Regions from separate parts of the Bradyrhizobium sp. MI1.10 genome, predicted to be linked through region 1. Evidence: predicted binding sites of a transcription regulator. Region 1 holds the regulator's gene; each other region holds the start of a gene.

Region 1 (11,086 bases):
CGGCGAGGGCAGCCACAAGGGGCATCATCACTTCATCGACAAGGGCCTCGTCGCGGACATCGAGGGCAACAAGGTCCGGCTGTCGGCCAAGGCGGATGTCGCGGTGACGATGGAAGAGGAAAAGTAGCGGTCGCGCCCTTTCGTTCCTGATCCGTACCGCTATCCGCCCGCCTGCACGTTCCGGTAGCTTCGGCCTTCGTTGCGTATCATCGAGTGCAGGGAATGGCGGAGCCGGGCCGGCCGGTACGGTCGCAGGGGATCGCGGGGACGTGGCCCGCGGGCCGCGCCGCGTCCGCGGGCGGCCTCGCGCCTGCAGGCCTCGACCTCTGGACATCGCTGGCCGAGACGCGTGGCTGCGCGCCGAGGCTGGCGCCGGGCGGCTGTTGCCGTGGGTGCCCGTGGCGTTTGGCTGCGGCATCGCGCTTTATTTCTCGGCAGATCACGAACCTGTGCTGTGGGTCGTAGCCACGACCGCCATCGCGCTCCTGCTTGGCGCGGCTCTGTTGCGGCGGAGCCGGCTGTTCGCCCCGGCCATCATGATCGCGGCGGTCGCGGCCGGCTTTGCCGTCGCGACCTGGAAGACGGCGCGCATCGCTCACCCGGTGCTGGCAAAGTCGCTCTATTCGGTATCGTTGTCGGGCTTCGTCGAAGCCCGCGACATCCGCGAGCGTACCGACAGGTTCGTGCTGCGCGTCACCGCGATGGAGGCGCAGCGCAGCGACGTCAGGCTCGAGCGCGTGCGCCTGTCGGTCCGCAAGGGCACGGCGCCGGAGGTCGGCAGTTTCGTTCAGCTGAAGGCGCGGCTGATGCCGCCGCTCGCGCCGGTGCGGCCCGGCAGCTACGACTTTTCGCGTGACATGTTCTTCCAGGGCATCGGCGCCTCCGGCTTCGCGATGGGCGCAATCACGGTGGCGGCGCCGCCTGAGACCGCCGGCTTGCGGCTGCGTTACGCGGCCTTCATGCAAGGCCTGCGCGATGCGATCGATGCCCGCATCCGGGCGACGCTCGACGGCGACAACCGGGCGATCGCGACCGCGCTGCTCACCGGGCGGCGCGATGCGATCACCACGCCCGTCAACGACGCGATGTTCATCTCCGGCCTCGGCCACGTGCTCTCGATCTCCGGTTATCACATGGCGGTCGTTGCCGGTGTCGTGTTCTTCGCGGTGCGCGCGCTGCTCGCTCTGATCCCCAGACTGGCGGCCGGCTTCGCCATCAAGAAATGGTCGGCCGCCGCCGCGCTGGTCGCCGCTGCGTTCTACCTGCTGCTGTCAGGCGCGGAGGTCGCGACGCAAAGGTCGTTCTTCATGACCGCGGTAGTGCTGATCGCGGTGATGGTCGATCGCCGCGCCATCACCTTCCGCACGCTTGCTGTCGCCGCGCTGATCGTGCTCGCGGTCGCGCCGGAAGCGCTGGTGCATCCGAGCTTCCAGATGTCGTTTGCAGCAACGCTCGGGCTGGTGGCGCTGGTGCAGATCGGCATGCCGAATTTGTTTGCCTCGCCGGACCATTCGGCGACTGCACGCATTGCGATGTGGGGCGGCCGCGAGATCGCGATGCTGTTCATGGCTTCGCTGATTGCGGGACTTGCGACCACACCCTACGCCGCTTTCCACTTCCACCGTGTCACGCCGTTCGGCGTGCTCGCCAATCTCGGCGCGATGCCGGTGGTCTCGGCGCTGGTGATGCCGGCGGGGCTGTTGGGGCTGCTTGCTGCACCGTTCGGGCTGGACAGCGTGTTCTGGTGGCTGATGGGGATCGGCATCGACTGGATGGTCGCGGTCTCGCGCTGGGTCGCAGCATTGCCGGGTGCCGTCGGCCGCATCGCGGCGTTCGGGATCGGGCCGCTGATCGCGGCGAGCCTGGGAATCATCGTGCTGGGCTTGTTGCGGACGCCGCTGCGCTGGTCCGGCGCCCTGGTGCTGCTGGCAGCGATCCTGTGGGGACTGTCGGCGCGGCAGCCCGACATCCTGATCGCCGGGGATGGCGCGAGCGTCGCGGTGCGGGGCAAGGACGGATATCTGCACCTGATCAGGACCAGCAAGGACAGCTTTCTGCTCAAGGAATGGCTCGCTGCCGACGCCGATCCGCGCGATGCCGGCAGAGCCTCGCTGGCTGATGGCGTGTCCTGTGACGAATCCGGCTGCGTGACGCCACTGATCGACGGGAGGCTGGTCGCGCTGGCACTGCGGGTCGACGCTCTCGCCGACGATTGCAGTCGGGCCGCGCTGGTGGTGACGACGCGTCCCGCGCCGCCCGATTGCGCGGCGATGGTGGTCGATCGGCAGCGGCTCGCCAGCCAGAGCGCACTGGCGCTGACGCAGCGTGGTGACGGATTTGTGGTTCAGGCGGTGAGGGCGAGAGGCACGAGCCGCCCCTGGTTGCCGGTCGGCGCCGGCGAGGGTGATTTCGACGGCAGCCTTGCGCCGAAGGCGACCGCGCCCCGCATCAAGGACGCAACGCCGGCGGAGACCGACTTGCAGGCCGACGATTGATCTGATGGTGCGGAGCAACGCAGCGGGTCGGTGCGTCCGCTCGGATTCGCTGGCGCAAACCACACCATCTCGCCGGCCACGGCCGGCGATGGCAATTCAATCCTGACCTCCGACCTCGTAGCCGGAGGGCGGCTGTTTCAGCCGATCGGCAGGTGCGTGACGGTCGGCTGCCTGTCGGCGATGATCTGCGCCTTGTGCTCGCGCTCGATGACCGACTGGGTCACAGGCAGTTGCAGCACGGTCGCGCGCTGGCCTTCGACGAGCTGCGTCACCAGCACAAATTTGCCGTCGGGGAATTCGATCGCGTCATGATGGCGGTCGGGAACGTGCGGATCGATCTTGCCGAACTTGCCCACGCGGGAATTGATGGTCCGCGTCCAGATCCAGCGATTGTCGTAGCGGACGTCGTCTGCGAAGGCGAGCTCCGTTCCCGGCAGCAGGCAGACGGCAACAGACGGATCGGCTGCGGAGGCGAAGCCGCGCGTCGAGGTGCCGCGGAAATTTGTCGTGACGATCGTCTCGCCGACTTCGGCGGGGCGCGACGCGACGGCATGCAGGCTGTAGTCACACATCGGGTGCTCCTCATGCTGGGATAGCAACCCACGTCTCTTATCGAGGCGCAGGCCTCTATCAGAGTTGAAGCACGAAAGCTCTGCTCGGTTGTGGGCAAATCTGCGGCTGGTTTCCGCAAGCCGCGATCACATTATCTTTCCCGAATTCAATAGGAACAAAGAGAGTTGCGATGCATTCGGGAGGCGCATGCGCGAATATTGCCGGCTGGTGCAACGACCTCGATCGCTGCTCGCTGTTTCCTCGCACACTCGAGCCGCGAAGCGGTGCTGTTTCGGTGCTGCTTCTTGGGCGTCGCGAGTAGCCAGCGCCGGAGCAGGGGCCGGATAGTCTGTGCAGAACCAGAAAGACTATCCAGCCGGAGCGGACGATGATCCGCTCCAATCTCTGACCGGCGATGCCGATCGGAAGCGCGCGAGGCGCCAACTTCTCCAGGTATCAAGTACGTCCGGTATCAGTACTTCCGGTAAAGCCCGATCAGCTTGCCCTGAATCTTCACCCGATTGGGCGGCAGGATGCGGACCTCATAGGCAGCGTTGGCGGGCTCGAGCGCGATCGAGGCGCCGCGACGGCGGAAGCGCTTCAGCGTCGCTTCCTCGTCGTCGATCAGCGCCACCACGATGTCGCCGGTATCGGCGCTCTCGTTGCGCTGAATCAGCGCCATGTCGCCGTCAAGGATGCCGGCATCAACCATGGAATCACCGCGCACTTCCAGCGCGTAATGTTCGCCCGAGCCGAGCATGTCGGGCGGTACGCTGATGGTGTGGCTGCGTGTCTGCAACGCCTCGATCGGCGTGCCGGCCGCGATGCGGCCCATCACCGGTACCGCCACGGGGCGTTCGCCCTCGTCCGCGGGCAGGCTGGAGCCCGCACGCACCTTGCCGAGATTGCCCTCGATGACGCTGGGGGTGAAGCCGCGGCGGCTGCCGGCGGCTGCCTGGAGCTCCGGCAGCTTGATGACTTCAATCGCACGGGCGCGGTTGGGCAGGCGTCGGATGAAGCCACGCTCCTCGAGCGCCGTGATCAGGCGATGGATGCCCGACTTCGAGCGCAGATCGAGCGCATCCTTCATCTCGTCGAAGGAGGGCGGCACGCCGCTTTCCTTCAGACGTTCACTGATGAACCGCAGAAGCTCGTATTGTTTGCGCGTTAACATCTCGACCAAAGTCCCCCGGTTGATGTCGTCCGATTCCGAGACGCAGAATTCGGCAATAAGCCGCTACATGCTCGAAACAAATCATGAACGGACACTATATGTTCGATACATGTTCCGCAACTGCTTAATTTACCGTGAACAGAGCAAAGTTCGCGGAACGCGCGTTGCGGGGTGCTCAGACGGGGAGCCGCAACACTTCGCAAGCCGTGCCGGCTTCGGCCTTCGGCGCGAATGGTGCGCGCACGAGAAGTACCTGTGCTGCAGCGAGATTCGCAAGCAGCGAAGAGTCCTGATGATTGACGGGAAGAACGACGCGTGTGCCATCGTCACGCTCCTCCAGATGCGCGCGCAGATAGTCCTCGCGCTGGTCGTTGGCGCCGACGCCGCGGCCGAGCACGGCGCGTTCGCGGCGATGGTGAATCACTGAACGGCCCGACAGGGCGCGAATCAGCGGCACCATGAACAGGAAAGCGCACACGTAGGACGACACGGGATTGCCCGGCAGGCCGATCACACCCATTGCGCCGAGTCGCCCGTGCATCATCGGCTTGCCTGGCCGCATCGCGATCTTCCAGAACGCCATCGCGATGCCTTCGTCCCGCAGTGCCTGCTGGACCAGATCGTGGTCGCCGACCGATGCGCCGCCGGTCGTGATCAGGATGTCGGCGCCGCTCTCGCGGGCGCGGCGGATGCCGGCGGTGGTCGCCTCCAGCGTGTCGGCGGCAATACCGAGGTCGATCGTCTCGGCGCCTTCGCTGCGGGCGAGCGCGTGCAGGGCGTAGCCGTTGGAATAGACGATCTGGCCGTGGCCTGGCGTGGTGCCTGGCATCACCAGCTCGTCGCCGGTGGCGAGAATCGCGACCTTTGGACGCCTGAAAACGACAAGGTGCGGATGATTCATCCCGGCAGCGAGCGCGAGGTCGCGCTCGGTGACACGGCTTCCCTTGCGCAGGAGCACGTCACCCTCGCGGAAATCGACGCCGGCGGGGCGGATGTGCCGACCGGCGATCGCGGCTTCCTTGATCATGATCCGCTTGCCGGCTGCGACCGTGTCCTCCTGGATCACGACGGCGTCCGCGCCACCGGGAACGACGCCGCCGGTGAAGATCCGTACGGCCTCGCCGGCGCCGATCGTCCCGGCGAACGGTCGGCCCGCCGCGACTTCGCCGACCACGGTGAGCTCCGAATCGATCGTCGCGGCATCGGCCGCGCGCACCGCGTAGCCGTCCATCGCCGACATCGCCTGCGGCGGCTGCGTGCGCCGCGCCGCGAGGTCACGCGCGAGCACGCGATGATGGGCCTCGTCGAGGGAAATCATTTCTTCCGGCAGCGGCTCTGCACCCGCCAGCACCGCGGCAAGCGCGTCGGAAACCGGCATCAAGGCCACGGCGAAAACTCCTGCTCGGCACGTTCGGGCGAATGTTCCGCACGTCTTCTAGCCGAGCGCGGGCGCAGAGGCAAAAACCGCTGAGCGGGCACAGTCATCCCGCCGCTTCACATTGTTCCGGAAGGCAGGATCAAGCGCGTCGCGGCATGATGCGAAGAACCTGACAAATCGGCAGGAGAGCGGCCATGGAAGCGACGAAAATCACGGCAAGGAAAATCACGGCAAGGCGAGAACGACGAGCGCCCCGGGCTGCATCGATCAGCTCCCTGCCTGCCCGGGAGTTACGTCGGGCGCCTTGGCTCCCTGGTCTTTGTCGGGCAGCGGATCGGCCTGGGATTTCAGGTCGGCGGCCTTGCTCACAAGCTTGGCGGAAAGGTCCGAATCTGAAGTTGTCCTGGCGAATTCAAGAAGAAGAGAGGCCTGCTTGGTGAGGTAGGTTTTGCCCAGCACGATGATGCATCCGTCCGTAGAAGTCCCAACGGACTCTAAGAGTCCGGAAGGCGGTATTCCGTTCCCGGAACTCTGTACAAAAATGCACAAAGTGATCGGGTTCCTCAATTTCTCAAAATTGGTCCCGGCGGGCGGTGCCGCCGTGGGTTTCGCGACACCGACTCCTCGTCAAATGCCCAATGCCTTCAATGCGTTCCCGACGTCACGCGGCGAGGTCACATGCACCGCCGTCAAGCCGCGCGCCCGCGCTCCCTCGATGTTTTCGGCAAGATCATCGAAGAACACGATGCGCCCGGCGGGCACGCCGATCGCCGCAACGACGTGGTCGAAGGCCTCCGCATCCGGTTTGCGCAAGCCGATGCTGGACGACAAATACAGCTCGCGGAAATGGCCGAGGAGGTCGGCATATTCCCTCGAGAAATGGTCCACGTGCGGCCGGTTGGTGTTGGAGAAAGCGTAGAGCGGCATCTGCTTCGCTGCCCGCGGCAGCAGCTCGGCGATGTCAGGCATTTCGCCGGCGAAGATCGCGTTCCAGCCTTCCAGGAACTGCGCGTCCGAAATGCCGATTCCGAGCGAGGCTCGCAATGAGGCGAAATAATCCTCATCGCTGATCTTCCCCATCTCGTGCAACCGATAGGCTTCGCTGTCCCGCACATAGCGCGCTACAATGGCTTCGGGCTTGCAGCCGGCATGTCCCGCCCAGCAGGCGATTGCCCTGGAGAAATCGATATCGAGCACCACGCGGCCGAGATCGAACAGGAGCGCATCCGCGCTGCCGGGAGAGAGCGATGTCACCTGCATCCTTTCACTCAGTATCGATATGGCTCGTGGTCGAACAGCGGAAACGCGCTGAACACACTCGGCGCGTTGGTTGCGGTCGCCTGGTGCAGGCAGGATTTGTCGAGCTCGGCGAACGACGTTGCACCCAAGAGGCCGAGGCAGCGCAGCACTTCGTCCTCGAGCAGCTCCAGCATGCGCGCCACGCCGGATTCGCCGGCCGCCGCCAGCGCCCAGCATTGTAGCCGGCCGATGCCGACCAGGTCGGCACCCGCCGCGATCGCCTTGACGATGTCGGTGCCGCGACAGACGCCGCCATCGACCATGATCTTGGCGCGGCCGTTCACGGCATCGACGATCTCGGGCAGCACATGCATGGCGCCGCGACCGTGATCGAGCTGACGGCCGCCATGGTTGGAGACGTAAATCCATTCGACGCCGTGATCGATCGCGATCAGCGCATCCTCTGGCGTCGCGATGCCCTTGAGGATCAGCGGGATCTTGAACTTGTCCTTGATCATCTTCACCGTCCGCCACTCCAGACCCTTCTGGTAATCGCCGCCGGTGGCGCGCAGGCGGCTCTCGCGAACGTAGCGCTTGGCGATGTCACGTTCGCGACGGCTGTAGTGAGCGGTGTCGACGGTCAGGCAGAAGGCGGCGTAGGCGTTCTTCTCGGCCCGGCTGACGACGTCGGCAACGAAGGCGTCGTCGCCGCGCACATAGAGCTGGTAGAGGCGCAGCGCGTCGGGCGCAGCTTCGGCGGTCTTCTCGAGGCCGGGCTCGGACACGGAACTGAGCATGTGCGCCGCACCGAAAGTGCCGCAGGCGCGTGCCACGCTCGCCGCACCATCCGGATCGAAGATCTCAAGCGCGCCGACGGGGGCGAGTACCACCGGCAGGCGCATCTTGCGGCCGAACTGCTCGACCGAGCCGGTGACCTTGCGGACATCGCGCAGCACGCGCGGGCGAAAGGCGATCTCGTCCAGTGCCATGCGGTTGCGACGCATCGTGGTCTCGGTCTCGGCCGCGCCGACGATATAATCCCAGGCATTCTGGTTGAGGTTGGCGCGGGCTTTCCGGACGAATTCATGCAGATTCTGGAACGGCTCGGTGCTGGCGCCGAGCTCGACGTTCCTTTCCGGTTGGATGCGGGGTGCTTCGTTCATTGTTATCCTCCCGAGAATTTGAAGCCTTCCCTCATCGCCTAACCCGTCCGGGGCGCCAAAACCATCCTAAAATGGCATGGCAGCGAGGCGTGGGCCGGCCGGCCGACCCCCGCTGCGCACCAACCGGGTCCTGCAACGTTGCCGAAAGTTTAGGTCCGGACGAAGGGATTTTTACGGTGTACCCGCCGGCGTGGCATCCCGGCCTTGAAGAAACCAGAATGGTATTGTGAGAAGCAGGCTGGATCGCCATTTGCATGGCGGCTCCCCAGCCCCACCGAACCGCGAAGCAAAAAGGCCAGCCTATCCATGCGGAAAACCCTGCTGTTTCCACTGGGCGCGCTCACCGGAGCGTGTCTGACCCTTCTGGTAGCCAGTCCGCACGGCGGCGTATGGGCGGCACGGGCGGCAGCGAGCGCGGATGACGCCTATTCCAAGCTCAATTTGTTCGGCGAAGTGTTCGAGCGGGTGAAGGCGAGCTACGTCGAGAAGCCTGACAATGCCAAGCTGATCGAAGGCGCGATCACCGGCATGGTGACCTCGCTCGATCCGCACTCGCGCTACATGAACGACAAGGCCTGGACCGAGATGCAGGAGACCACCTCCGGCGAGTTCGGCGGGCTCGGCATCGAGGTCACGATGGAGGACGGTCTCGTCAAGGTCGTCTCGCCGATCGACGACACGCCGGCGTCTAAAGCCGGCATCATGTCGGGCGACCTCATCAGCAAGATCGACGGCGATGCGGTGCAGGGCATGACGCTCGAGCAGGCCGTCAACAAGATGAAGGGGCCGGTCGAGACCCAGACCAAGCTCACGATCGTGCGCAAGGGCGCCGACGCCCCGCTCGACGTCGCGATCAAGCGCGAGATCATCCATGTGCGCCCGGTGCGCTTCCACGTCGAGAACGGCGACATCGGCTATATCCGCGTCACCTCGTTCAACGAGCAGACGACCGATGGCCTGAAGAAGGCGATCGCATCGATCTCCAAGGACGTTCCGCCGGAGAAGCTGGTCGGCTATGTGATGGACCTGCGCAACAATCCGGGCGGACTGCTCGATCAGGCCGTGTCGGTGTCGAGCGCGTTCCTGCAGCGTGGCGAGGTCGTCTCGACCCGCGGCCGCAATCCGGAAGAGACCCAGCGCTTCACGGCGCATGGAGGCGACCTCACCAAGGGCAAGCCGCTGGTGGTTCTCGTCAATGGCGGCTCGGCCTCGGCCTCGGAGATCGTGGCCGGCGCGCTGCATGACCACAAGCGCGCCACGCTGATCGGCACGCGCTCGTTCGGCAAGGGCTCGGTGCAGACCATCATTCCGCTCGGCACCGGCAACGGCGCGCTGGCGCTGACCACGGCGCGCTACTACACGCCCTCGGGCCGCTCGATCCAGGCCCAGGGCATCGCGCCCGACATCGAGATCCTCCAGGACGTGCCGGCCGAGCTGAAGGGCCGGATGGACACCATGGCGGAGTCCCAGATGCGCGGTCATCTCCAGGCAGCCGACGGCACCGAGCAGACCGGGTCGCAGTCCTATGTCCCGCCGGAAGCGAAAGACGACAAGGCCCTGCATACGGCCTACGACTTCCTGCACGGCCAAACCGCGAATGCGGTGGCCGCCAAGCCGGCGTCGAGGGCTGCGGTGCCGAACTAGGCCCTCGCCAGTTCCAGAGATCGATCGCCCGGGCGTGGTTGACCGCTCCCGGGCGATTTCGTTTTGGACGCCGTCTCAGCTGGGATTCATGGCCGCAAGGGTGGCCTCGTAGCAGCCATCGCGCTCGGCCCAGCGCAGGGCGCGGTCGCGCTCGACCAGCACTTCGTCGCGGGGATGGACCCGCAGCTCCAGCGGCTGCGTTAACAAGGTCAGCCGCGTGCTGAGAATCTGCCAACGACGCGACTTCCAAGTTCAAATTGGTCGAGCGCTCGGTCTTAGCTGAGTGACAGCGACGCCGGAGATCGCGAGCAGCCCGCCGATCATCAACATTGGGGTCATGCGTTCGCCAAGAAACAACACGCTCGACATCAAGGCGAACACCGGAAGCAGCAAACCGAAGGGCGCGACGCGACCCATGGAGCAACGCCCGATCAGCCAGAACCACAGGCCAAATCCGACAATTCCCCCGATGAAAATCGTATAGGCGAGTGCCAGCCAACCACGTCCATCTGCAGTGACGAGGCTCGCGAGTTGTCCATGTTCAAGGAGCAGCGACATCAACATGACCTGCGGCACCGTGAACAGCGAGGACCATCCCATCAACATCAGGGGATCAAAAGGGCCGTAGCGTTTCGTCAGGACATTGGACACCGCGAATGCGAAGGCTGCCCCGACCACGAGCAGCAGTGGAAGCGCGTTTGCGGACGGGCCGGGCCCCGCTGCCAGCACGACCACGCCGACAAATGCAAGCACCACTCCAGCGGACGTGGTGAGAGACGGCCGCTCCGCGAGCAGCGGCCAGGCCAGCAGGACGGTGAAGGGCGTGGCGAGTTGAATTGCGACGGCCGACATGCTTCCCGAGCCGAGGCCGAGGCCAACATAGAAGAGCCCGAAGTTCAGTCCGCCAAGGAAAAACGAAATCGCTGCGATCGGGCCAAACTGTTGACGTGCGGGCCTTTTGACGAAGGGAACAAGCAGCAGCGCGATGGCCAGGAAGCGCAGCGCGAGGAAGAAGAGGGGTGGAAACTCCATAACGCCCACTTTGATGGCCACGAATTGATAACCCCAGAGCAAGGGGACGACCACCGCGCAGACGATCTGGAAGCCGGACATGGTATCGTTCTTTTCAAGACCGTTCGGTCTAGATATAGGCGTGCGAGCAGCGGAAACGTCCATGGTTGTCTACCTGATGAAGCGGTCGAGAAAAGCGTCAACGGTGGCTTGCGAAATGATCCGTGTCGGTGCCGTTTTGCCGACCACCCGCAGGCCCTCGACGAAACAGACGAGAATTCGGGCGGCACTCGAAGGCTCGACACCATCGGCCAGCTTGCCCGCTGCCTTCGCACGGGAAAGTGCACCAGCCACCCGAGCCTCCATAGCTTTGAAAAAGCTCCCGATGCGACGATCAATTTCGGCATCACGGCCAGCCAGTTCCATGGCT
Region 2 (8,756 bases), on a different contig from region 1:
CCTTCGCGCTGGAGCTCGATCAGGCGGATTGCGCCCTCGCCGCAGGCGATGGTGAGGTGATCGTCGAGCACCTCGCCCGGCGTACCCGAACCCTTCGCCAATTCACAGCGCAGGATTTTTACGCGCGCGTTCTCGCTCACGCCGGTGAGCTCGGCCCAGGCGCCGGGAAACGGCGACAGGCCGTGGATATGGCGCTGCACCTCGCGCGCGGGCCTGGTCCAGTCGATCCGCGCTTCGGCCTTGTCGATCTTGGCGGCGTAGGTGACGCCATCCTCGCTCTGCTGCTTGAGCTGAAGTCCGCCGCGGTCGAGCGCGGCCATGGCGCGCACCATCAGATCGGCACCGAGCCGGGCCAGACGATCGTGCAGATCGAGCGCGGTCATATTGTCCGTGATCGCGAGCCGTTCCGCCATGGCGACGTCGCCGGTGTCGAGGCCAACATCCATCTTCATCACCATCACGCCGCTCTCGGCATCGCCGGCCATGATCGCGCGGTTGATGGGAGCGGCACCGCGCCAGCGCGGCAGCAGCGAAGCGTGCAGATTGTAGCAGCCGAGCTTTGGCGCATCGAGGATCGCCTGCGGCAGGATCATGCCGTAGGCGACGACGACGGCCGCATCGGCGTCGAAGGCGCGAAATTCTTCCAGCGCCTCCGGCGTTTTCAAAGTCTTCGGCGTCAGCACGGGCACGCCGAGCTTTCGCGCGGCCTCTTCCACCGGGGTCGGCTGCAATTGCAGGCCGCGCCGGCCGCCGGGCTTCGGCGCGCGCGTATACACGGCCGCGATCTCGTGGCCATGCGCGACGAGCTCGAGCAGCGTCGGCACGGAGAAATCGGGCGTGCCCATGAAGATCAGGCGGAGTGGCATGACAAGAACTCGGTACGTTCCCTCCCCCCTTGTGGGGGAGGGTTAGGGAGAGGGGTGCCACACGACGCGCTCTCTCGGTTTGAGGTTTCGCGGCACGCACCTGATTCAGATGACGGAGAGACTTCCGTCTGGGCTATCCCTCTCCCCCGCCCTCCCCCACAAGGGGGGAGGGAGCGCAGGGGAGTGTGAGGCAGCACTAAACCTTACTCACTCGCCGCGCTTGGCGGCTTTCTCGAATTTCTTCAGCACGCGGTCGCGCTTGAGCTTTGACAGATAGTCGACGAACAGCACGCCATTGAGATGGTCGATCTCGTGCTGGATGCAGGTGGCGTAGAGGCCTTCGGCGTCCTCCTCATGCACCTTGCCGTCCAGATCGATGTAGCGCACCCGCACCTTCGCGGGACGCTCGACCTCCTCGTAATATTCGGGGATCGACAGGCAGCCTTCCTCGTAGACCGACAGGTCCTCGGAGGAGGCGATGATTTCCGGATTGATGAAGACGCGCGGCTCGGGCTTGGTCTCGCCGTCCTGGTCGGGCTTGGCGAGGTCCATGGTGATCAGCCGCAACGGCTGCGCGATCTGGATCGCCGCGAGCCCGATGCCGGGCGCGTCGTACATGGTCTCGAACATGTCGTCGGCAAGCTTGCGGATCTCCGGCGTGACCTTCTCGATCGGCTTGGAGACCAGACGCAGCTGCTTGTCGGGCAGGATGATGATTTCTCTGAGGGCCATGGCCGCGATTTAAGCCGGGCGCCGGACGCGGTCAATGCGGCCAGGAACCCCGTTAACCCTCCCCTAACCATAAAACTTCAGGTTTCGTTAACCACCAAAATTAGCAGGGCATTACCTCGAAATGTTCGCTATTCGTTCGTGCCACAGTGCGAATCGGCTAGAAGGGCAGGCATGAACGAGATCATTTTCACGGCTGGCGACTGGCCGGTGCGCACGGTGGACGCGCTGATCGGCTTCGGCGCGCTGGTCCTCATCCTGCTGGCGGTCATCGCCGTGGTGATTGCACGCTCGGGGCGGCGCGGCGCGGAACTCGCGATGGCCAACGCGATCCGCGCCGACGAACTCGAGGAGCGCATCAGCCAGATGCTGCATGCCCAGAGCGAGGCTTCGGGGCGGGTCGATGCCATGACCCAGACGCTGGCCGGCCGCCAGGCAGACATGGCACGCGCGGTCAACGAGCGGCTGGATTCGGTGACCCACCGGGTCGGTCAATCCATGGAGCACACCACCCGCAACACCATGGAGAGCCTGCGCGCGCTGCACGAGCGGCTCGGCATCATCGACAGCGCGCACAAGAACCTCACCGACCTCACCACGCAGGTGACGACCCTGCGCGACGTGCTCGCCAACAAGCAGTCGCGCGGCGCCTTCGGTCAGGCGCGAATGGAGGCGATCGTCCAGGACGGTCTGCCGAAGGGCGCCTACGAGTTCCAGTTCACGCTCTCGACCGGCAAGCGTCCGGACTGCGTCGTGTTCCTGCCCGACCAGCGGCCGCTCTGCATCGACGCGAAATTTCCGCTGGAAGCGATGACCGCGCTGCATGATGCGCGCACCGATGAGGAAAAGCGGATCGCCACGCAGCGGCTGCGCGGCGACGTGATGAAGCACGTCAGCGACATCGCCGAAAAATATCTCGTCGCCGGCGAGACCCAGGAAATGGCGCTGATGTTCGTGCCGTCGGAATCGGTCTACGCCGAAATTCACGACGGTTTCGACGACGTGATCCAGAAGGCGTATCGCGCCCGCGTCGTGCTGGTGTCGCCGTCGCTCTTGATGCTCGCGATCCAGGTGATGCAGCAGATCATGAAGGACGCGCGCATGCGCGATGCCGCCGACCAGATCCAGACCGAGGTGATCAAGCTCGGCGACGATCTCGGCCGCCTGCGCGAGCGCGTGCTGAAATTGCAGAAACACTTTGCCGACGCCAACGAAGACGTCCGCCAGATCCTGATCTCCGCCGACAAGATCGAGAAGCGCGCCGGGCGCATCGAAGAGCTCGATTTCAGCAAGACCGATGCGCCCGAAGCCCCGCATCTCGTGGCCACCGGCGCTGCCGAACTGTTCCCGAGGAAGCTCCAGGCTGGGGAGTGATTCTACGCTGAGATGCGGTAACCTGCCGCCTCAATCTCGCTGTCGTCGCCCGGCTTGACCGGCCGACCCAGTATCCCAGAGGCGGCAGATGGGCGCTCGCTGCTACTACGTCTACATTCTCGCCAGCAAGATGGGTGGCACGCTTTATATTGGCGTAACGAACGATCTCATCCGCCGGGTGGCAGAGCACAAGTTGAAACTGATCGAGAGCTTCACGAAAGACTACGATGTCGTGAAGCTCGTTTACTTCGAGCAGTTCGACGACCCCGAGAATGCGATCGAACGGGAGAAGCGGCTGAAGAAGTGGAAGCGCGATTGGAAGATCGCGTTGATCGAGAAAGACAATCCGGATTGGAACGATCTCTATTCGGGGATTGCTGGCCCCCCATAATGCCGGCCTCTGGAATACTGGGTCGCCGGGTCAAGCCGGGCGACGACACCTCCTCTTTGGCCGGCAGGAGCGACACCTCACTTGTGGCGGCCAGAATCTGCTAACACCCACCCATGACCGCACCCGACGCGACCTCCCCCGCCACGCCCGATACGACCCCCACCTCCTGGCGTGACAGCCTTGCCGTTTACCTGCAACCGCGGGTGCTGATCGTGCTGTTCCTCGGCTTCTCGTCCGGGCTGCCGCTGGCGTTGTCGGGCTCGACGCTGCTGGTGTGGATGCGGGAATCCGGCGTCGATCTCAAGACCATCGGGCTGTTTGCGCTGGTCGGCACGCCCTACACGCTGAAATTCCTGTGGGCGCCGCTGGTCGATGCGATGCATGTGCCGCTGTTCACGCGCGCGTTCGGGCGGCGCCGCGGCTGGCTGCTGTTCTCGCAATTGCTGCTGATCGTCGCGATCCTGCTGCTGGCGCTGACCGATCCCGCGCGCTCGCCGTTCTATGTCGCGCTCGGCGCATTGCTGGTGGCGACGGCCTCGTCGACGCAGGACATCGTGGTCGATGCCTTCCGCGTCGAGAGCCTGCCGGAAAGCGAGCAGGCCGCCGGCATGGCATCCTATGTCGCGGCCTATCGCATCGGCATGCTGGTCTCGACCGCCGGCGCGCTGTTCATTGTGTCGGGCTTCGAGAGCACCGGCATCACCCGCACGTCCGCCTGGATGTGGGGTTATGTGGTGATGGCGGCGATGGTGCTGATCGGGACGATCACGGCGCTGATCGCGACCGAACCCGAGCAGTCGGTGCGGGCGGAAGCCGCGACGCAGACGCAAACCGCGTTCGCGCGCGTGCTGCACGCCGCGATCGGCGCCTTCTCGGAATTCCTGACGCGCAAGGACGCGCTTGCGGCACTCGCCTTCGTCGTGCTGTTCAAGTTCACCGACGCCTTCTCCGGCACGATGACCGCGCCGTTCGTGATCGACCTCGGCTTCTCCCGCAACGACTATGCCGCGATCGTGAAAGGTGTGGGCCTCGCTGCGACGCTGATCGGCGGCTTTGCCGGCGGCTTCGTCGCCCGGCGCTATTCGCTCGCGAGCAGCCTCTGGATCGGCGGCGTGGTGCAGGCGCTCGCGAACCTCTCCTTCTCCTGGCTCGCCTTCGTCGGCACCAGCCAATGGGCGCTCGCCTTCGCCATCACTTGTGAGAACTTCACCAGCGCCATCGGCACGGTGATCTTCGTCGCCTATCTCTCGGCGCTCTGCCAGAACCCGCTGCACACGGCGACGCAGTATGCGCTGCTCACCGCGCTTGCCGCGGTGGGGCGGACCTATCTCTCGTCAGGCGCCGGCTTCGTGGCTGATACCACCGGCTGGCCGCTGTTCTTCGTGATCTGCATGCTGGTGGCGATCCCGAGCCTGGTGCTGCTGGCCTGGCTGCAGAAGCGCGGGCATTTTGATGCACTGGGGCCGGTGAGGGTTTGACACTGCCCTCTCTCCTCGTCATTGCGAGCGAAGCGAAGCAATCCAGACTGCCGCCGCGGACACGATCTGGATTGCTTCGTCGCAAGAGCTCCTCGCAATGACGAACGGAGAGGGTAGCGCGCCCACCCCGCTACTGCTTCTTGATCAGGCTCCACTTCGTGATCACGGCCTCGCTCATTTGGCCGGGATCGCTGGCGCAGGCGATCTCGTCGACCTTGACCGAGATCTCCTTGCCGGCGAACGTCTTCAGCTGCGCGGCCTGGGCGTCGCCGCTGGGAACGAGCTGGAAGGTTTCGGGTCCGGTCTCGAGATTGCACAGCCCGCTCGGCGGCGGCAGGCGGCGCGGCTCGGAGGTGATCTGGTAGGTCGCAACCCGCTTGCCGACGTTCTTGACGTCGCGCACTTTCATCGTGTTCAGCTCGCCCGACAGCACCTCGCCGGCATTGATCGGCTTGCCGGGCTTCGACGGCGGCGGAGCCCCATCGTCCTGCTGCGCGGAGATGGCCGGCGTCGCCAGCATCGTCAGCGTCGCGACCAAAGCCCATCGTGTGGCGAAAAGTTTCGTCATGTCGTCCGTTCCGTGAGTCTGGATGGCTAGAACAGGGTACGCTGCCGCATCGCGGCCGATAGCGTGCCTTCATCGAGATAATCAAGCTCGCCGCCGACCGGCACACCATGGGCGAGCCGGGTTACTTTTACGTTGGCGTCCTGAAGCAGGTCGGTGATGTAATGGGCCGTGGTCTGGCCGTCGACCGTGGCATTCAGCGCCAGGATGACCTCGTGCACCTGCGCCTCATGCGCGCGCGCCACCAGCGCTTCGATGGTGAGGTCCTGCGGACCGACGCCGTCGAGCGGCGACAATGTCGCGCCCAGCACGTGATAGCGCCCTTGAGTGGCATTGGCCCGCTCCAGCGCCCAGAGATCGGCAACGTCGGCGACGACGACGATGATCGAGGGATCGCGCCTCGGATCGGTGCAGACCGTGCAGGGACTTTGCGTGTCGATGTTGCCGCAGGTCTTGCAGACCTGGACCTTCTCGAGCGCGACCTGCATGGCCGAGGACAGCGGCATCATCAGCGCTTCGCGCTTCTTGATCAGATGCAGCGCGGCGCGCCGCGCCGAGCGCGGGCCGAGGCCCGGCAGCCGCGCGAGAAGCTGGACCAGCCGCTCGATTTCAGGACCCGCAACAGCGCCCATCCTACTGGCCGAACAGCCCCGACAGCCCCGGCGGCAGGCCGAGCCCGCCGGTGAGCGACTGCATCTTCTCCTGCATAGCGGCTTCCGCCTTGCGGCGGGCCTCGCCGAACGCGGTGACGAGCAGATCCTCGAGCACTTCGCGCTCTTCCGCCTTCATCAGCGAAGGATCGATCTTGACGCCCTTGACGTCCATCTTCGCGGTCATGCGCACAGCGACGAGACCGCCGCCGGAGATGCCCTCGACCTCGACGTTGGCGAGCTGATCCTGCATCTCCTGCATCTTGGATTGCAGCTGCTGCGCCTGCTTCATCATGCCGAATATATCGACCATCGGTGCTGTCCTTGAAAATCGGCTCTAGAGATCGTCGCCGTCGGAACCGTCGGGCGGATCGTCACTGCCATAGTCGGCATTAATATCGGATTCCGGCGCCTCGGGGGCAAGCCTGCGGACCTCGACGACCTTCGCACCCGGAAAACGCGACAGCACCTCGCGCACGCGCGGATCGGCCTCGGCGGTGCGCGCATGTTCCTGCTTGGCCGCCTGGTTCACCGAGCGCAGCGTGGGCTGGCCCGGCTCGTTGGAGACGATCACGGTCCAGCGGCGTCCGGTCCAGAGCTCGAACTTGCGCGCGAGATCGGAAATCATGGTCTTGGAGGCGTTGGGCTCGAGCGCGACTTCCAGCCGGCCTTCCTCGAAACGGACGAGGCGCATGTCGCCTTCGAGCGCGCCCTTGGTCAGGAGGTCGCGCTTCTGCCCGGCCAGCGCAACGAGCTGGGTGAAGCTCGTGACGCGCAACACGGGCGCGGCAGCTTGCGGATCCGGCGCGGGCGTTGCCATCTGCGGACGGGCACCACCGCCGCCGAAGGAGGACGGCGACGATGTCGGAATGCGAACTGGAGCCGCGGACGCCACCGGCCCGGCCGGCGCGCTGCGCGTGGCACCGCCGCCGCTCACGACCGGCGAACCGCCGCCGTTCTGCTCCAGCATCTTGATCGCTTCGTCCGGCGTCGGCAGGTCGGCGACATAGGCGATGCGCACCAGCACCATCTCGGCGGCAGCCGCGGGCCGCGTCGCGGCCTGCACCTCGGTGATGCCCTTGAGCAGCATCTGCCACATCCGCGACAGCACGCGCATCGAGATCTTCGAGGCGAAATCCCGTGCGCGCACACGCTCGGTCTCGCCATAGGCGACGTTGTCGGCGGTCGCCGGCACGATCTTCACGCGGGTGACGAAATTGACGAATTCGGCGAGATCCGAGAGCACGACGATCGGATCGGCGCCGACGTCGTATTGGTCGCGGAACTCCCTGAACGCGGATGCGATGTCGCCACGCGCCAGAGAATCGAAAAGATCGATGACACGGGTGCGGTCGGCGAGCCCCAGCATCTGCCTGACGGCATCGGCCTTCACGGTGCCCGCCGCATGCGCGATCGCCTGATCGAGCAGCGAGAGCGAATCGCGCACCGAGCCTTCCGCGGCGCGCGCGATGATGCCGAGCGCTTCAGGCTCGATCTCGACGTTTTCCTTGGCCGCGATGTTGGCGAGATGCTTCATCAGCACGTCGGCCTCGACGCGGCGCAGGTCAAAACGCTGGCAGCGCGACAGCACGGTCACCGGAACCTTGCGGATCTCCGTCGTGGCGAACACGAATTTGGCGTGCTCCGGCGGTTCCTCCAGCGTCTTCAGGAAGGCGTTGAACGCCGCTGTCGACAGCATGTGGACTTCGTCGATGATGTAGACCTTGTAGCGGGCGCTGGCCGGCGCGTAGCGGACGCTGTCATTGATCTGACGAACGTCGTCGACGCCGGTATGCGAGGCCGCGTCCATCTCCAGCACGTCCATGTGCCGGCTTTCCATGATCGCCTGACAATGCACGCCGAGCGTCGGCATCTGGACCGTCGGGCCCTTCACCGAGCCATCCGGCATCTCGTAGTTGAGCGCACGGGCAAGGATGCGCGCGGTGGTGGTCTTGCCGACCCCGCGGACGCCGGTGAGAATCCAGGCCTGCGGAATGCGGCCGGTCTCGAACGCGTTGGAGACGGTGCGGACCACGGCCTCCTGGCCGATCAGATCGTCGAAGCTTGAAGGACGGTATTTCCGCGCCAGCACCCGGTAGGGCGTGCTGGCCTGGCCGGCGCTGTGAGGGTTGGGAGGGGCGCCAGCGTCGGTCATCGGTCGATCCGCAATGAAGTGTCTTTCGGCCGGCTTTGCGGAAAGGAGCGCGCTGGCGGCCCGAGCCGCCGGCGCAATTCGCTCGGAAAAACAGGTAGGAGACTGACGAGCGACCCGATCCGGACCTCGTTAGGGCTGCTTCCTTCCGGACCTGACCCGGTTGGCGAGTGGCTCGTCCACCGCCAATCTCCCGGTCCCTATTTGGGGCCAAAAGGACCGGAAAGCAAGCGGGTATCGGCTTGAACAGGCTGGGCTTCATGGTGGCTTGCCCAGCATCCGGGCAATTCCCGGTCTGCCTAGCCGATAGGCTGTGCTTTCACTGCCGGAGGCGCCTTGGTAAGAACGCTGCCGGAACCCCTTCCAACAGAAAAGCGATTGATCCCAATGGTTACACGTCGTGATGTTGCATCGATTGTCGGACTTGGCGCGATGGCTGCGGCGACGCTGGCCTCCCCGGCCGTGGCGCAGACCGCCGATTCCAATGAATCGACCTTCGCCCGCATCCGCCGCACCAAGAAGATGCGCATCGGCGCGGTCGGCGGCGGCGC
Region 3 (11,086 bases), on a different contig from region 1:
CGAGCGGGCCTGCGAAGATCAGCAGCCGGCTGGAGAGACGGGCCCAGTCGCGATGATGGCGGTTCGCACCCAGCGCCGTGCCGGCGCGCGCGATGGTCAGATAGGCGCCGGCGATGATGCCGAGCGCGCCGTGGAATGGCACGGTCAGCACGCTGCGCAATGCAGCCAGCGAGCGCCACATCTCCGCGTGCTGGACGAGATAGGCGAGGTTCTCGTAGGCGGCGAAGCCCAGGCCGACCGCAGCGCCATAGACCACGGTGTCCATCGGATTGGCGAAGGTCCGCCGCTTGGTCGAGGCGACCAGCACGATCGCGATCACCTTGACCGCTTCCTCCGGCAGCGCGACGCCGAAGATCGAATGCATGGCCAGCGCCGCCCACGGGTTGTCCGGAGCCGCGACCATTTTGGCGAAAGGGGCGCGGGCCAGGCCCAGCAGCGAAATGCTGGCCGCGCCGAGCAGGAACGCGGTCCAGACCTGGGCCGGCGGTCCCGGGCGTTCCTCGGCGGCAATGACAAGCCACAGCATCAGCAGCGCCGGGGCAATGGCGGCCGTTCCGATGACGGTGGGTAAAGCTTCAATCAGGTACATCGGCGCCGAAAATAGGTTCCCTTGATCCGCTTATCCACATTGCCCGATGCGACCTTGTGTCATGCGCTTGCTGTCGCGTCGCTTAACAAGCGCGACAGCCTACGTTCATTAGGACGGTCGCCGAGGTGTAGAATATGGAGCGCAATCAATCGCATGACAGAACCACCTCGTCGTTTCTGACAACGGTCGCGCGCCTGTCATCGGATCGCGATTGGTAAGTCAGATCAAGGCAATGTGCAGGTTTCTTCGATTCACGATGAACGTGTCGCCGCGGCAAGTCCAGAGCCGGGATTGCCCCGTGCGGGCTATGCACGGCCGGGCGACGGCCTAGTCACGCCTGGTCGCGCGGGATGGCGACGCGGTCCGGCGGGCCCGGAGTTGCTCCACCTCCCAGAAGGCGCGTATGAGGCACGTGCCGAGGCAGAGCACGATGAGCAACAGCAGGAAGGCCTGATCGACGGCGGGGATGTGGGTCATGGCAATGATAAAGCAACCGCTATGCCACCGCGTTCCTTCCCGGCCTGCACCACGTGCAGGGCTGCCGCTCCCAAGCCCGCTTTGACTCAATGCGTGGTGAACGGCGGCGGTGCGTCGGGCGCCACGTCGAAAGCGCCGAGATGGAATTCCTCGCCGATGGACGCGTCCGGCTCGGAATGCTGCGCCATCAGCGTGAACGCTGCCTGCGGGTATTGCTTCCAGATATCGAGATCGCCGGCGGTGATGGTGAGCCAGCCGAAGGTGTACATGTAGCGTCCCGGCTCGGTGACCCGGCCGACCTTGTCCCAGGTGATCTTATCGACCGTGATCTTGTCGACTGCCATTCGGTCCCCCGATCGCAAGTCTGCAAATGATGCCCGGCACGAGGCGCGGACCTTCAAAAGCTTATCTCGAAATAGGGCTGCGATAGGGCGGCGAGGCCGGCGGTTCAGGCCGATTGCAGCATGGGCGAGCGGACGATCAGCCGGACGACGTCGTCCCGCGACTGCTTTTCCGCGAATTTGACAGCAAAGCCGTTTTCGAATTTGCGGATCACGCGCCCGACACAAGCGCCGACCGCAAGCGGAGTTCCCACTGGCGGATCGTATTCGCAGGATATGGCGACACCGGCCGTGGAGACGTCGATGATGAAGCAGGCATGGGTGTTGCCGTCGGCGAGCGTCAGGAAGGTGTGCGCGACCTGCGGAACGAAGCGCGCGTCATTCCGCAGCTCCTGGACACTGGCGTCCTTTTGCTTCTTCTCGAGCCAGGTCAGCTTTTCCGACATCCAGGCGCGCCGGGCCCGCGTCATGTCGAGCTCCATCAGGAAGCCCGATTTCAGCGTCGCGCTGATGGTGCACTGGAATTCGCCAAAGTCCTGGAAGTAGGAGGTCACGCGCTCGCCGACTTTGCCGACCACGGGAACGTCGACCATCATGCGGAACGGCGAGACGCGGCTGGTGCGGCAGGCGAAGGTCCGGAGCTTGCCCTCGCAATCGTACCAACGCGGCAGCGAGTAGCTGCCACTCACGGTGACTTGCACGGCACGCTGTCTGAGGAATTCTGCGACGGACATGGGCGCCAATCGTGGTTCGGAGGGTTCCGTAGTTCCACGGTAGCAATCAAATTCTAAGCAAATGATACCGGCGCTCACGAGCAGGGGTAAATTTTTGGTAAATGCGCCGGTCGAGACAGGCGGCATAGCGCCGCGATTATCAGTCCCGTGACCTCACGATCGCGTCATCCGAGCAGCACCAGCAGGGCCAGCACGCCAAGGGCCATGACGAGCTTGATCGTCGCGCAGGCCACGCTGCTCGGTCTTCTCTCAAATCCGAACCACGGCAATGAATGCTGCATCGCGCGCGTTGCGACTGCTTCGACGATGGCGAACAAAAGAGCGATTCCGGCGAGGAAGGACCACGATGTATCCGGAAGCATCCATGTCGAGAGCGACGCGGGAACGGACGCTTTCAGCGATGCCAGCAGCGCGAACCATCCGAACAGGGATACGAAGCCCTTGATGATTTCGGGCCCGATCGTGCCGGGCTCGATACGGATGCCGATCTTTCCAAGAGCGAGTTCGATGCGCTCGCCATCGCTGAAGAAGAGGAAGGCGCCGAGGTAGAGCGGAACGCGCGACTGAAACAGGAGTGCGATGATGCCGAACAGCACGGCGTAGCCGTAGGCGTCAGCGAGAATGTTCGTGCCGGCCGTAGGCGACGGCGCAGCCGTGGCCCGAGGCAGCGATCTGGCGCGCGCCATGTGCTCCAGCATTCTGGCGCGCCGTTCCGGCGCGTAGGCTGCCGTCCGGTGGATCCATGGCGGCGGCGCCGGCGAGGCAATCCCGGCCTGGTCGTCCGAGGGAGATTTATGCTGCGCCATGGGCCTGCATCTGGTTCCGTCTGGACATTGGTCGGAGGCGAGGGGGAAGGAGGTTCATTGCGAGGGCGGCAGATTTCGCCGCGTCATCCAAACGTCCGGATGATGGCGCTCCCTAGCGGAATCGAACCGCTCTCTCCACCGTGAAAGGGTGGCGTCCTAACCGATAGACGAAGGGAGCAAACCCAGGGCCCCGCCGCTTTTCGCGGCACGGCCGCTGGCCGCCCGAGTCATGCCCGGCGGCTGCAGCGGGCGAACCTATAATGGCCTTTGGCGCCCTGGGCAAGCCGTTCGGGAACGGTCTTTTGGCACCGGTGGAGCCTCCCACCCCGGATCAGTCGCGGGCGAATTCAACGGTTTCTTAGGTTCCCTAAGCTAGCGCTGGGCTGGGGAGAATTTGAGCCGATGCCACCGCCCAAGAAGCGCGCAGCCCGCAAGTCGCTGTCGCAGCATGCCTGGATCACGCTCGACGGCGGATTCGCGGCACGGCAATGCCTGGTCCAGGACATCTCCGCCACGGGCGCCAAGATCACGCTGGACGAGGATGCGAGCCAGCTCCCGGGCGTGATCCGGATGGCATTCGCACGCGATGCGCGGACCGGGCGGAGCTGCCAGGTGGTGTGGCGCCGCGGCAAATCGGCCGGCATCAAGTTCATCTGAAGCGACCCCCGATGGCGCGCGGCGCCGGTCCGGGCTAGAACGGCCCGCATGCGTGCGCCGCTCCTCATCCTGATCTCGTTGCTGACGACGTCCGCGGCCGCGGCGGAAGCCTTGCGTCTCCCGCCTGCGGAGCGCCCACAGGCCGGCAAGGACTTGCCGCTGAAGGGTGCCGGCGGGAGCGCGAAAGCGGGCTCTTGCGCCGCCTATGGCCGCGGCTTCCATCTGGTCGAGAGCACCGGCACCTGCGTCAAGATCGGCGGCTCGATCAGCATCGAGACCACGGTCAGGCGCTGACGTCGATGCCGCCGGACATCATGCGGCCCGAGATCATCGTCCCGTTCGTGATGTATTGCGCGCTGCTGTGGTGGGTCGGCCGCGGCCTGAGCTGGACCGCGCGGCTCGCCACCGCGGCCGTCACGCTCGTGCTGATTTTCTGCGTGCTGCTGTTCGAGCGCGGCTGGCCTTAAACAAAAAACGCGAAAACAACCCCATGCACAGTAGCCGCCACCTCCCGGCGGCGCGCGGCGAAGTGCGGATTCATCGTGCTCTCAACGGAGTTTAGGCCGCATCACCGCTCACGACATCGGCGGTGCCACAAATTGCGCAAAACCGGGCCGTTTGCCGAGCTCGGCGAGCCAGCGCGTCAGATGCGGCTGCGCGGGCCGGGTGATGCCCTCGACGCCGAGCCAGCGCCGCGCATAGGCGCCGATCGCAATGTCGGCGAGGGTGAACGCATCGCCGTCCATGAACGGACGCGTGGAGAGCAGACGGTCGGCGATGGCCCAGACCTCGGCGGCGGCATCCGCATCCTTCTGCAGCTGGATCATGTCGCGCTCGGCGGGCGGCGTGCGCACGAGGCCCCAGAACACCGGGCGGTCGACCGGCTGCACCATCGACAGCGTCCAGTCGAGCCAGCGGTCGACGCTGGCGCGCAGCTTCGGCGCCTCGGGATAGATTTGCGTGCCGCGCCCGTGCGCGAGGCAGAGATAGCGCATGATCGAATTGGATTCCCACAGCGTGAAGTCGCCCTCGACCAGCGTCGGGATCCGCGCATTGGGGTTCATCGCGAGATAGTCGGCCTCGCGGGTCTTGCCGAAGGCCATGCCGGCGTCGATGCGCTCGTAAGCCAGGCCGAGCTCGGCGAGGCACCACAGCACCTTCTGCACGTTGACCGAATTGGCGCGGCCCCAGATCGTCAGCTTTTGGTCCGGCACATCATCCTCCCCAAGCTTTTCTTGGTGTCGTAGCCCGGATGGAACGAAGCGCAATCCGGGGTGCTTCGGCAGCGTCAGTCCCGGACGACGCGTGCGCTCCACCCGACAAGCGCGGGTGATAGCGGAATCCACTGCGGCGAGCGACGCGCGATTGCGCCGATCCTCTCATGCAAAAGGTCCGCATGCAAAAAGCTCCGCCTGAGGCGGAGCTTTCGTGCAGGGTCAAGTTGGTCAGGCGATCAGCGGCCGAAGAACAGCCATAGCAAGATGATCACCGGGATCGGCACACCCAGCATCCACAACAAAATTCCGCGTCCCATCGCGTCCTCCTCCAATTGCATTGTCGAAGAGAGAACGCTGCTGGCACGGGCTTGTTCCAGCGGCGAGCCTACCAATGGCCGGTGTTCGGCATCGACGACCACGGCTCCTGCGGCGGCTTCGGGTCACCCTTCTGCAAGATCTCGATCGAGTGCAAATCCGGCGAGCGGACGAAGGCCATGTTGCCGTCGCGCGGCGGACGGTTGATGGTGACGCCGGCCTTCATCAGCTTCTCGCAGGTGGCGTAGATGTCGTCGACCTCATAGGCGAGATGGCCGAAGAAGCGATCTTCGCCATATTTTTCCTCGTCCCAATTCCAGGTGAGCTCGACCAGCGGCGCACCGCGAGTCTGCGGCTGCTTCTTCAGCGCCTCAAGATCGTCCGACGAGCACAGGAACACCAGCGTGAAACGCCCCTTGTCGTTCTCGATGCGCCGCACCTCCGTCAGCCCCAGCGCATCCTGGTAAAACTTCAGCGCGACATCGAGATTGCGCACGCGCAGCATGGTGTGGAGGTATCGCATGGTTGTTGCTCCCTTGAACGGATGGGGTTTTGCTTTGGGCCGAGACGGCGGAGAAGGAGATAGCAGGAAATTGGGGGGAGGGGCAAAGGGTGGGTGCACGTGTGCGTGAGGGTGAAGCCCGCTGATGAAGCAAATCAGCCGGCGACTTCAATGCACTTTCACCGCAAATCCAGTGCCGCACACGCGCCACCGGCAACGTATGCGGGCCGGTCTGCTGCCGCGGCCTATTGCGCCGCGAGGCGCTTTCCGGCCTGCTCGATCGGCGGCATGAAGAGCGATACTGCGGTGCCTTCGGGGTCACGAAACTGGAACGTCTTGTTGCCCCATGGCATCGTTTTCAGCTCATGAACCAGGGTGACCTTGTCTTTCAGGCGCTCATACTCCGCATCGATGTCTTCAACCTGAAACTCGATCACGGCGGTGCGGTTTGCGCCGGGCTCGGCACTGTTTTCTTGCCAGAGCGCGACCGTCTCGGCAGCGCCGATTGCCAGGTTGGCGCCCGGCGTTACGATCTTGGCGAACACCGGCGCGAGCCATTCGGCGGAAACTCCGGTGACCATTTCATAGAACGAGACCATGATGTTGATGTCGGAGGCGATCAGGCGAGTGGAGGCGAACTTCATGGCATGTCCTTTGGTTGACCGCAGATTTGAGCGGCATCGCGGGGCTCGTCGCACACCGCTGCTGCCACCCTGATGTCAGCAGTCACGATGCCGTGCCGAGCGCGCGAACTACGGGCATGAATTGCGATGGCAATGCTGGACTGCGCCTCAAGTGAGACACGATGATCCCGGTGAAAGGGCTGGACTGCACCGTCACCGCAATTTTAGAGTCACATGGGCAGCGCGCCAGTTCGTTCGAGGCCTAAGCCCAGCCTCCAAGGAAGACGGGCCCCGTGATGACTCAACGCTTGGGCGTCCAGGTATCGAAGTTGCCGTCCTTCTTACCGACAGCTCTGGCCTTCTCAACCGAGATGCCGTCGCGGCAGGCGATGTAGGACTGAACCTGGGCGTTGGTCCCGGCTCGCTTCGCAACCCACATGTCACGCGTGAAGCCGTTCTTTGCCATGCAATCGAGCGCATGAGGGGTGCTGTTCGAGGCGGCGTGGGCGCCGATTGTTGACAGCAGCAATGCGGAAACAGCGATAATTGTTTTCATGAAATCTCCCAATGAAGCGCCTGTACAATAGCCGCCGTAAACAAAGCTACAAGGCGCTGTTGTCAGAACGCTCAACTTTCCAGATAGTCGATCGTTGGAGACTCTTCAGGTCGCTGGAGGTCGGGGCGTCGCGCCGGTCGACCGAAGGGGGACTCAATTGCAAGCTCCCGGGAGATATTGATGCGTTTTAGAACGGCACTTTTGGTTGCTTCACTCGTGGCGCCGTGGTGTGCGGCTCCGGACACGGCAAAGGCTGCGGGCAGCATGACGCTCTGCCTGCAGGCTGGCTTCTCGCAAGCCTGCTGCAAAGCCGAGGAAGCGAAGGGCGGTTTCAACGGTGACGGTGCCGATGCCTCTGCGCGCCGCTGGAATAGTCTTGCTATGTGCAAGAGCGGGAGTGCGCAGAAGATCAAGCGCTAGAAGACGAGCCCCTTCACGCGAAGCACCTCCACAGCGCTAACCGGGCCCTCAGAACGGTGATCCAAAACCGCGGAATTTGGCCACCTCACTCACGGGTGGACAGGCTTGTTTAGCCGTTGGCAGATGAACTCCTCGCGGAGATGACGCGACTAACCGCCATGGCCAATATTCTAGGCGAGCTTCTGTTCGCACTTATCCGCTCGATTGTTGCTGGATGGGCGTATGCGCTCTGGGTCAAACTGGCGACATGGCTCGAGCCGAAAATCCAACGGCGTTGGGTGAAGGTTGCCGTAGGAGGCCTCCTCGGCCTGGCAGCCTTTTTTATGATTCCGATACTGATGGGGCTGTTGGGCCTTTGAAGACAATGAAATCCGTTCTCATCCCCGCACTGGCAATCGGGGCGCCCGTCTCGACGGTGCTGCTCGTCATGGAGCAGCTCACCGACTACTCCATCGCTGTGATGGCATGGGAGATGCCGGGCATATCCGCAGCTTATCTTTTCTGGGGAGCTGTCGGCAGTTCCGTTTTCCTGGGCATCGCCATCACTTGGGCCGTGAATGCCATCGTTTACGGGGCGCCCGCCTTCGTCGTCCTCACGGTCGTCAAGCTGGCAATTCGCGGTTCGCCGAAGTGACCTGACAATGACGGTGATGCCAGATATCTACTTCTCGAGCCCGGCCTTCTGCCGCATCGTATCGATTAGCTCTGAGGCCTCTGCCTTGGTCAGATCCTTCTTGGGCAGCTCCTTGTGGGCCTGCTCGGCGAGGGTCTTGAGGTAAGATTCCTGGGCACCGGTCATCGGGTCGTCGCCGGAGACCCAATCCTTCGGATCCTTTTGGGTGTTGTCCGCCATCTTGTTGTCAGTCACGGCGATCTCTCCTTTTCAGGTTCAATGCCGGCTGACGCCTTTTGTTCCTTATTTGTTCGTGGCTGACCCATGACGCAGCAAGGGCCGCACTTGCCCCGATTCAGCGTCGGGAGATGATCACGGAACGGCCGGCAGCGATCGGCGTCTGCGCATGAGACCTATCTTGCGACTTGCCTTGCGCCCCCAATCGAGGATCGGTGCCTCAACCGCGACATGCAAGGCGGCGGCGAGACCGATGGAGAGCAGGATGCCGGCGATGATTGTCCCGACGATCGACAGACGCCACAGTCCGTCAAAGCTGGCGATCCATTTCACCACCAGATAATGGACGATATACAGCGCGTACGAAATCTTGCCGAGCCATTGCAGGATCGGTGAGAAGGATCGTCCTTCGGTCTCGACAGCGATCACAGCATGGATCAGCAATCCCGCACCTACGCCATAGGTCAGGACGCGCGCGAACTGCGCGTCGATCGCGCCGTGCACGAAAATCCAGTACCAGCCGGCCACGAACAGGCCCGCGGAAACGGCTGGGAAGTGGCGCGAAAAGCGCAATCGTCCGCTTCTCTGGAGATAGGCGATGACAACGCCGGCACCGAATTCCAGCACCAGCGGATGAAAGTAGATCCCGAACTCAAGGCCGAAGACGAGAGCAAGAATGACCAGGCCGAATCCAGCGAACAAGATCTCGAACAGCCGGTCCGGCTTGATCGCCAAGACGACCGCGACGGCGACATAGAAGTGCAGTTCGAAAGCCAGCGACCACGCCGGCCCGAGGTACCAATTCGGATATGTCCATGCGAAGATGGTTCCGAGGTCGAGAGCGGGGCGGTCGCCCGGCGCCAGCGCGATCCAGGAAGAGCTGATAAACGCCGCCAGCAACACCAGCCAATAGAGCGGAAAAATTCGGAGCGCCCGTCTGAAAGCGAAATCCAGCGGGTTGTGTTGTGCCGTCGCCGTGGTCGCGATGATGAAGCCGGAGATCACGAAGAAGATGTCGACGCCGCTCGCGAGAATCGTCAGCGCGCCCTCGGCGAGCTCGGGGCCGACCCTATCGGGTCGCGCACTGATTGCGTGTCCGCAGACCACCGACAGCGCAGCGACCCCGCGCATCGCCTGTATACCCGCGAAGATCCGCACCAAGCCCCGCCACGTTTATTGATACGCAATCTAGGCGAGAAACCCATTAAGGAACAGTTGCGCTGATGCGATAGAATGGCTGCTGGATGCGCTGGCGATGAGACATGCATCTCAAGGCGGATACATTTTGCTGAGCCTGTCATCGAAGGCACGACCATTGACGGCGTTGCCCTGCTATGCGGGTGCTTCTCAGCGGCGCCTGAGCAAGCGCCTCATCCTTCGAGACGACCGCTTCGCGGCCCCCTCAGGATGAGGCTCAGCTGCATCCGTCTCCGTTGAAGTGCTGCCGCCTACTCATTCCTCATCCTGAGGGCCCGCCGCAGGCGGGCGTCTCGAAGGATGGCCGCAGTCGAGCTTCCAGCCACATGTTTCTTCATGTGCGAGAGTCCCGCACGCGACGGCGCGTGAATCGAAAAACCGCCCCCGATTGCCGGAGGCGGTTCTCGAAAATCTGGCCAGAGAATTATCGCGACCGATATTCGCTTCGCGCGAGACGCCCTAGTGACCGGTGCCGGGCTTGGTCGTCTTTGGCGGCTTGCCGTCTTCGATCCGGCCTTCGTTGCGCAAGTCGCGACCTTCCTGGGCCTTCTTCTGGCTCTCGCGGGATTTGCCGTGTTCGTTCATCTCTTCTTTGATGAATCCGGCGCCTTCCTTCACTTTACCTTCAACGCTCATGACGATCTCCCTTGCTGGAGATGGGGCAACTCGCGGCGAGACCTGACCGTTCCGGTGCGCGCACGATTGTGAGGCGTGCATTGGCGACAGGTTCCAAAAAGATCCGCGTCATGATGGGTCATGAAATGGCCGCGCCGCCTTGTGGGAAGCGACGCGGCCGGGAAGCAAGCCGTACAGGAAACCGGCTTACTTCATGTTGCTGCGGGTCCTGGTGCCGCCCTGGTCGCTGCCGGGGCCGGAGCCGCCTTGGCCGGAGGCGTCGGGCCTCACCATTCCGCCCTTGCCCATGCCGTCATGGCTCATGCCGGTGGTGCCGCTCCTCATCGTGCCCTTGTCCGTGTTGGTCATACCGGGCTTCTGCATGTTGTCGGTCTGCGCGGCGGGGCCGGTCTGGTTCTGCGCAAAGGCGGAGCCGCACATGAGGCCGAGGGCGGCGGTCGCAATGACGAGCTTCTTCATCTCAAACTCCTGGTTGGTTGTGTGGGCCAACGGGAGCGCAGAAACCGTGTTCCTAAAACAAGGTGTTCCGGAGTGCAAAAATTCTCGTCTGCAACGAGGGTACTTTCGGTTCTGATTGACTCAGAACCGCTCCGGATTGTTGTGACGCGTTTTCTTCGCGCGAACTTGAAAACGCCCTACGCCGCAAGCCGCTGGTCGGTCGGGCCCGTCAGGTGCTTGAGCACTTCCGCATGCTCCAGGTCGGGAACCGCAATGGCCGTGTGGCTGTAGCTCGCATGGGTTCGTGAGTTTGCAATCCGGTCCAGGATCTCGCCGCCCTTGATGACGTGGAGGCCCATGCCCTCTCCGGACGGGAAGATCGCGAGCACCACGTCATAAGCCGTGATGACGGCCCGAAGCGCTTCGGCCTTGTCTTCGGCAATTTCGACGAACACGCGAACATCGGCCGCGAGTTCACGCAGCTCGTTAAAATCCAACACTTTGGGGTACTCCAACGCAACGATACTGAGAGGAGCTTGGAGGCGTTAGGTTACTGAAGTCTCAACGGCCTATGCCCAGCCACAGGTTTATCGACCAGGCGCCCCCGTCAGGCCGATAGACGCGCGGGCGTTGCCGCCTGCTCGGCGATGCGCCGGCACGGGAAGGACATCTGGAGCGGGGAGGGACGAAGCGCGCCTCGTACCCATACGGGCGTCACGCGATACACG

What was found. Region 1 encodes LexA, which represses DNA repair genes until DNA is damaged. Its sites were predicted from a motif close to TGTTCNNNNTGTGTTCNG; they were not measured.
Region 2: the regulator LexA is predicted to act here: its motif matches at 1,721-1,738, upstream of AC0L3K_RS29490 (DNA recombination protein RmuC).
Region 3: the regulator LexA is predicted to act here: its motif matches at 8,148-8,165, upstream of AC0L3K_RS08185 (DUF3072 domain-containing protein).

The regions. Positions count from the first base shown of each region.
Region 1 is NZ_JBVVPN010000002.1:260,549-271,634, forward strand. Features, by position in the region: gene AC0L3K_RS03340 (DUF2171 domain-containing protein) at 1-127, shown strand, start outside; partial or broken gene AC0L3K_RS03345 (ComEC/Rec2 family competence protein) at 223-2,495, shown strand; gene AC0L3K_RS03350 (hypothetical protein) at 2,633-3,067, opposite strand; gene lexA (transcriptional repressor LexA) at 3,520-4,221, opposite strand; gene AC0L3K_RS03360 (molybdopterin molybdotransferase MoeA) at 4,397-5,608, opposite strand; gene AC0L3K_RS03365 (hypothetical protein) at 5,867-6,058, opposite strand; gene AC0L3K_RS03370 (HAD family hydrolase) at 6,227-6,859, opposite strand; gene AC0L3K_RS03375 (alpha-hydroxy acid oxidase) at 6,868-8,001, opposite strand; gene AC0L3K_RS03380 (S41 family peptidase) at 8,308-9,645, shown strand; gene AC0L3K_RS03385 (hypothetical protein) at 9,721-9,852, opposite strand; gene AC0L3K_RS03390 (DMT family transporter) at 9,898-10,758, opposite strand; gene AC0L3K_RS03395 (TetR/AcrR family transcriptional regulator) at 10,828-11,086, opposite strand, start outside.
Region 2 is NZ_JBVVPN010000034.1:72,053-80,808, forward strand. Features, by position in the region: gene fmt (methionyl-tRNA formyltransferase) at 1-866, opposite strand, end outside; gene def (peptide deformylase) at 1,074-1,598, opposite strand; gene AC0L3K_RS29490 (DNA recombination protein RmuC) at 1,770-2,969, shown strand; gene AC0L3K_RS29495 (GIY-YIG nuclease family protein) at 3,058-3,360, shown strand; gene AC0L3K_RS29500 (AmpG family muropeptide MFS transporter) at 3,474-4,838, shown strand; gene AC0L3K_RS29505 (hypothetical protein) at 4,969-5,406, opposite strand; gene recR (recombination mediator RecR) at 5,433-6,035, opposite strand; gene AC0L3K_RS29515 (YbaB/EbfC family nucleoid-associated protein) at 6,037-6,366, opposite strand; gene AC0L3K_RS29520 (DNA polymerase III subunit gamma/tau) at 6,391-8,208, opposite strand; RNA gene ffs (signal recognition particle sRNA small type) at 8,303-8,399, opposite strand; gene AC0L3K_RS29530 (transporter substrate-binding domain-containing protein) at 8,593-8,756, shown strand, end outside.
Region 3 is NZ_JBVVPN010000006.1:7,102-18,187, reverse strand. Features, by position in the region: gene AC0L3K_RS08265 (PrsW family glutamic-type intramembrane protease) at 1-589, opposite strand, end outside; gene AC0L3K_RS08260 (hypothetical protein) at 1,153-1,410, opposite strand; gene AC0L3K_RS08255 (pilus assembly protein PilZ) at 1,515-2,141, opposite strand; gene AC0L3K_RS08250 (hypothetical protein) at 2,306-2,947, opposite strand; tRNA gene AC0L3K_RS08245 (tRNA-Glu) at 3,051-3,125, opposite strand; gene AC0L3K_RS08240 (PilZ domain-containing protein) at 3,350-3,604, shown strand; gene AC0L3K_RS08235 (hypothetical protein) at 3,653-3,898, shown strand; gene AC0L3K_RS08230 (hypothetical protein) at 3,904-4,071, shown strand; gene AC0L3K_RS08225 (glutathione S-transferase family protein) at 4,180-4,818, opposite strand; gene AC0L3K_RS08220 (hypothetical protein) at 5,058-5,240, opposite strand; gene AC0L3K_RS08215 (VOC family protein) at 5,207-5,659, opposite strand; gene AC0L3K_RS08210 (VOC family protein) at 5,884-6,282, opposite strand; gene AC0L3K_RS08205 (hypothetical protein) at 6,563-6,817, opposite strand; gene AC0L3K_RS08200 (hypothetical protein) at 6,998-7,237, shown strand; gene AC0L3K_RS08195 (hypothetical protein) at 7,354-7,596, shown strand; gene AC0L3K_RS08190 (hypothetical protein) at 7,602-7,871, shown strand; gene AC0L3K_RS08185 (DUF3072 domain-containing protein) at 7,899-8,090, opposite strand; gene AC0L3K_RS08180 (acyltransferase family protein) at 8,223-9,245, opposite strand; gene AC0L3K_RS08175 (hypothetical protein) at 9,744-9,920, opposite strand; gene AC0L3K_RS08170 (hypothetical protein) at 10,107-10,379, opposite strand; gene AC0L3K_RS08165 (hypothetical protein) at 10,556-10,858, opposite strand.